2 regions of the Paenibacillus woosongensis genome follow, and region 2 is predicted to be linked to the other one. Evidence: predicted binding sites of a transcription regulator. Region 2 holds the regulator's gene; the other holds the start of a gene.
What was found. Region 2 encodes Rex, which represses fermentation and respiration genes when NADH is low (regulators of the CRP and FNR family bind a similar motif). Its sites were predicted from a motif close to TTGTGAAATATTTCACAA; they were not measured.

Region 1 (3,150 bases), 440 kb from region 2:
GGAAGCCTCTAAAAATCAATGGATTCTATACTGGGGACTTGGACTCGGTGCAGTGATCGGCACTGTGGGGGCGTACTTGCTGGCGCGCAAGATCAAGCAAACCATATATGACATGGAGCCGTTCGAGATCGCCAAGCTGCTGAAGGAAAGAAATGCTATGCTTCAGTCGGCCAAGGAAGGAATTATTGCTGTAGACGGGCATTTGCAAATTACGCTCATCAATGAGGAAGGCCGCAGATTATTGAGACAGGCAGGGATTCCAGCCAAGCTGATCGATGAGGATATCAGGCGCATATGGCCAGGCCTGGGCTGGGAGGACATCCTGCTAACCGGGGAATCCTTGTCGGATCAAGAAGTTGAGCTGGGAGCCGCTGTCGTGCGCGTCAGCAGCGTTCCTATTCTGGTGAACGGAGAGGTTGCTGGAGTCATTGCCACCTTTCGGGATAAGACGGAAATCCGGATAATGAATGAGCGATTGTCCGGGTTGTCGTCCTATGCGGAGGCGCTGCGCGCGCAGGCGCATGAGTTCAGGAACAAGCTTCATGTCATCTATGGGATGGCCCATATGGCGTATTTCGACCAGCTTCAGGAGTATATTTCCGAGTCGCTTCAGACCCATGAATCGGAAGTGGGAGCAGTTACGGAACAGATCCGGGACCAGGTCATGGCCGGGTTTATTCTCGGGAAAATGAGCCGGGCCAGGGAAGCCGGGATTGATTTCGTGCTTCTGAAGCACAGCATGCTGCCTGAGCCACGGAGTGGAGAAGCGATGCACCATCTCATCACCATACTTGGCAATTTATTCGATAATGCCTTGGAAGCGCTGAGTACGGAGCGCGCAAGCCGCGAAGCACCGCGAATTGAGCTTGCCATCCGTTATGATGAAGATGCGGGGGAGCTTCTTTGCTCCGTCAGAGATAACGGCAGCGGAATTCACGACGATATCCAGTCTGTTATTTATGACAAAGGATTTTCTACCAAAGGAGAGAACCGGGGAATGGGGCTATATCTCGTTATGCTGCGAGTGAAGGAGCTAGGGGGCAGATTGGAATGCTGTACTCGGCAGGGCGCAGGAACTCGGTTTACGGTAACCTTGCCTTATGCGATAAAGGAGGCGTTGGCCAAATGATCAGCGTACTTATTGTGGAGGATGACCCTATGGTAGCGCATTTTAACCGCAGCTACTTGGAACAGGTCGACGGCTACTGCTGTATAGGTACGGCCTCTTCCGTTGCCGAAGCTGAAATACTGCTGGAATGCGAACGTCCGCAGCTGATTTTGCTTGATCTTTTTATGCGCACCAAAGACGGCTTCGACCTGCTTAACCAAATACGCAGCAGTGATGCGAATATTGACGTAATTGTGATATCCGCGGCCCGTGATCCAGAGCGCATTAAGAAGGCTCTGCAATACGGCGCGGTGGACTACCTGATTAAGCCGTTTCATTTTCCAAGATTCAAAGCGGCGCTGGATCATTACCGCGAAACCTATCATCGCATGATTGCGCCGGCCAGCATGAGTCAGGACGATTTGGATCAGCTCATCCGAAGATCGCCCGAGGAAGGGAAGGCCCAGAGTTTGCCGAAAGGCTTGACGCCGGGAACGCTCAAAATCGTATGGGAAGCAATTGAGGGACATCGCGGCAGCTTTTCTACCGAAGATGCCTCCCGGTTGTCCGGCATATCTCGTGTGTCAGTTAGAAAATATCTTTCCTTCCTGCTGGAAATCGGCGTGCTGCAGACAGAAATGATCTACGGGACGGGGGGGCGTCCCCTTGATATCTTTCATGCTTTGCCGGACAAGTCCAAGATCGTCGCTATGTATATTTAACTAACAGGCCAAAAAACCTCGTCATGGTTTCTAACGACGGGGTTTCTTGCGCGAAATCGGCTTTGCTTACATTACTTAATTAACAATTTTAGTACTTACAAAATCTATTCAGAAATAGAGATCGAATTTACAATGATTATCATGTGAAAACATGCACAATGTGATGTTGCAGCATACAAACAAAGTAAAGAGGGGAACAGCATGAAAACAAGACAGATCAAACCAGCAGCACTCACAATGATGGCCGTGATGATGCTAGCAATCATTTTATCCGGTTGTGGAGGCAAAGCGGATTCCACAGACATAGTAATTGTCGGCGGCGGCGGAGCAGGAATGTCTGCAGCCATCGAGGCTCATCAATCGGGAGCGAAGGTTGTTTTGCTGGAGAAAATGCCGATGCTCGGCGGGAACACGGCCCGGGCCGAAGGGGGATTGAATGCTGCCGGAACGCAATATCAACAGGCGCAAGGTATTGAAGACAGCCCAGAGTTGCATTTTGAGGATACGATGAAGGGCGGCAAAAATGTGAATAACCCGGAATTGGTCAAAGTGTTGACGGAGAACGCCGCGGCCTCGATCCAATTCCTTAAAGAGAACGGTGCAGAGTTGGCAGAGGTCGGTAAAGCGGGAGGCTCTAGCGTTCCGCGGATCCATAGACCGAAGGGTGGGGAAGCCGCAGGCAACTTTATCGTCATGGCTTTAAAGAAGAAATTGGATGAACTGAATGTGGATGTCCGTCTGCAGCACAACGTAACAGAAATCGTAACGGATAAAGACGGTAATGTAACGGGCGTCAAAGGTACCGACAAAGACGGCAAAGCTTTTGAAATCCAGGCGAAAGCAGTCATTCTGGCTTCTGGAGGGTTTGGTGCCAACCTGGATATGGTTGTGGAGAACAACCCTGATCTTAAGGGCTTCGCTACAACCAACGCTCCGGGGGCACAAGGGGATGGTATTAAACTGGCCTCGGCTGTCGGCGCTAAGCTGGTAGACATGAAGGAAATCCAAATTCATCCAACAACGATACCGGGCGAAGGCGTGCTTATTACAGAAGGGGTTCGTGGAGACGGGGCGATTCTTGTTAACCAGGAAGGTGCACGCTTTACGAACGAGCTGTTGACGAGAGATGTTGTGTCCAAAAATATTCTAGCCCAGACGGATAAAATCGCATATTTGATTTTTAATGACGAATTGCGCGGGACACTTAAGGCTACGGATACGTATTTCGAGATGGGACTTGTCCAAGATGGCCAGACGCTCGCTGAGCTTGCAGGTAAAATCGGGGTTGATGCGGCAGTGTTGGAGCAAACCGTGACCCGC
Region 2 (3,150 bases):
CAAAAGCCGCCTGTGCCTCATGGCGAATCCGCTCTTCATCCAGGGTGAGGCACGCGCCGTGCTTCACGATTTGCTTCCCGTCAACCCATACATGCTCTACATCTTTCGGTCCAGCGGAATATACGACATGAGAAACGTAATCGGTTCTCGGCACAAAATGAGCCTGCTCGGTGTTGAGCGCAATGAAATCCGCTTTCATTCCTGCGGCAAGTTTGCCCGTATTGTTAAGGAACACGGATTGGGCCCCGTATTCTGTCCCCATCCGCAGTGCCTCCAGCGCCGGCACAGCCGTCGGATCTCCTGATACCCCTTTGTGAATCAAAGCGGCGAGTCGAATCTCTTCAAACATGTCTAAATTATTGTTGCTCGCTGCGCCGTCGGTACCGAGCGAAACGGTAACTCCTGCCTTCAGCAGTTCAGGAACCCGCGCTACGCCGCTAGCCAGCTTCAGATTGCTGCCTGGATTGTGTGAAATCGCAACTTTATGGGCAGCGAGCACTTCAATCTCTTCATCTGTCAAATGAACGCCGTGCGCAAGCAGGGTCGGGCGCGAGAACATGCCCAGCTTAAGCAAATGCTCCACCGGTCTTGCCCCGTAATCGGCGACGTTCTGCTCCACCTCGGCCTGCGTCTCCGACATATGTGTATGCATTGGCAAGTCGAGATCATGTGCAGCCTGCACGAACTGCTCAATGTAATCCGGCGGGCAAGTATAAGGCGCGTGTGGCGAAATCATCGCCGTAATCCGGCCGTCCGCTTTGCCGTGCCAATTGCGGGCAAAAGCAACCGCTTCATCCAGCTTCTGCTTCTGTACGTCAGGCGGGCACAGCCCGATCGCCCCGCGCATTAGTACCCCGCGGATGCCGGATTCCTCCGTCACCTGTGCGACCTTGTCCATATGATCATACATATCAAGGAAGGTTGTCGTTCCCCCCTTAATCATCTCCAGTACGGACAGCGCAGTTCCCCAGTACACGTCATTACGTGTGAACTTCGCTTCCATCGGCCACATTTTCTCCTGCAGCCATTTTTGCAGCACCATATCGTCCCCGTAACCGCGCAGCAGCGACATGGCCGCATGACCGTGCGTATTGATCAGACCAGGCAAAAACAACAGGCCTTTTCCGTCCATAACTTCCGCATTCTCGCTGCCTTCCGGGCGCTCGGAGCCAATATAGGTAATAAGGTCGTCCTCAACGAGCATATAACCGTTAACGACAGGTTCTTGTTCTTCCAGCACGGCAAACGTACCGTTTGTGATTAGCAGTTTACGACTCATTCGAAGTAAGTTCCTTTCCGTCATTCAAATAATAGGCAAGACTGAGCAGGTCCGTCGTGAAATCAGCCGCATGTATTCTTACCTCCGATGGCACCTTCAAAATCGTTGGCGCGAAGTTAAGAATCGCTCCGATCCCGGCGGCAACAAGCTGATCCGCCACGCGCTGGGCCTCGAAATCAGGAACCGTAATGATACCGATCCGTATGTTCATCGCTTGTACCGTCTCCACGAGCTCATCGATCGGTTGAACGGTAATATTGTTGATCTTGGTGCCGATTTTGGACGGTGCGGCATCGAATACCGCCACGATTTTCATATTGTCCTTCAGGTAGGCATTATAGTTAGACAGCGCTTGGCCTAGATTACCAGCTCCGACTAGAGCTACATTGATCTGCTGATCCAGATTGAGGATCTGCCGGATTTTTTCAATGAGATAAGACACGTCGTAGCCGATGCCTTTACGGCCAAAATCCCCAAAATAAGCGAGGTCCTTACGGATTTGCGCAGGATTAAGATCAAGCTTCTGGCCCAATTCCTGAGAGGATACCGTAGGCACTTCACGAAGGCTCAGCTCATTGAGGAAACGCAAATACACTGGCAATCTGCGTACAACCGCATCGGAAATTTTTTCTGATTTCATAGCTTTTCTCCCCTTATAATGGCGCGATATGAATTACGGTTATTGCTCCTTTGCCCCCTGGACTTCGTGAACATCCAGCCATTCGGAAATTCTCGGTACCATTTGCTCGGTCGGCATATGTTCCATCTTCGGCCCAGGCAGCGAATATAAGAAATATTTTCCGTAGTAAGATTCCAAGATGCGCGTATCGTACACCACCACTATCCCGCGATCCTGAGAAGAGCGCACCAGGCGTCCAAACCCCTGTTTGAAGCGGATGACGGCCTGCGGCACGGACAGCTTCATGAATGGGTTCTTCTTCTCCTTCTGAAGCCTTTCGCTCTTCGCCTCGACGAGAGGATGGTTCGGCGGCTGGAATGGCAGGCGGACAATAGCTAGGCTGGTCAGCGCCTCCCCCGGTATGTCCACGCCTTCCCAGAAGCTGCTCGTGCCGAGCAGCACGGATGCTTCCTGGCCCTGGAATCTGCGGGTCAGCTTCGTGCGGCTGCCGCTATCCATACCTTGGCCGATGACGGTAATTCCCTCGGAGGATAATTGCTCCTTCAGCGGGTCATAGACCTGGCGAAGCATCCGGTATGACGTGAATAACACCAGCATCCGGCCGCGCGTTGCTATAGCCGTCTCGGCTAACGACTGTACCAGCATCTTCACGAAATGTTCATCCCCCACGCTGCCTTTGACGCTCGGGAAATCACGCGGAATGACGAGCAGCGCCTGGTTTCTGTAATTGAACGGCGAAGGCAGCATGGAGGTCAGCAGCCGGTCGCTGTCAGCGGCTTCCTGCAGTCCAAGCTGTTCGATCATGTACTGGAATGACTTATCCACGGACAATGTAGCCGAGGTCATCACCACGCTCTTCTTTTTGTCGAAGAAATAGTTTTTGAGCTGCTGGCTCACATCGATCGGAACCGCGTAAATCTGCAAGGAGCGGCTGCGGTAATTCCCGTTACCTTCGATCCAGTATACGGTGTCCTCGTCATCAAGTTTCATAAACGAACGGATCGCTTCCCGCTCTGTCGCCAAGTCCTTGAGCAGACCGCTGATATCCGTCAGCAAGCTGTCCGCCCCGTAATCCTCCTGCTCGTCCCGGATGTCGTTCAGCATCCGTTCCCCTTTGCGGACGATGTCCCCCAGCAGCACATAGATATGATTCTCTAGCGCACTGAGCGTATCCCAATCCTTAGGTTTCTTGTGCGGCAGCAAGCGAAGAACAAATTGCCCCGGGTCGCCA

Region 1: a site for Rex is predicted at 1,972-1,989, ahead of QNH46_RS16510 (flavocytochrome c). Genes of this name have one in related genera too.

What each region holds. Positions count from the first base shown of each region.
Region 1 covers NZ_CP126084.1:3,571,246-3,574,395, reverse strand. Annotated here, with positions in the region: gene dcuS (DcuS/MalK family sensor histidine kinase) at 1-1,129, shown strand, start outside; gene QNH46_RS16515 (response regulator) at 1,126-1,830, shown strand; gene QNH46_RS16510 (flavocytochrome c) at 2,032-3,150, shown strand, end outside.
Region 2 covers NZ_CP126084.1:3,132,832-3,135,981, forward strand. Annotated here, with positions in the region: gene QNH46_RS14310 (amidohydrolase) at 1-1,279, opposite strand, end outside; gene QNH46_RS14315 (redox-sensing transcriptional repressor Rex) at 1,269-1,919, opposite strand; gene dinG (ATP-dependent DNA helicase DinG) at 1,959-3,150, opposite strand, start outside.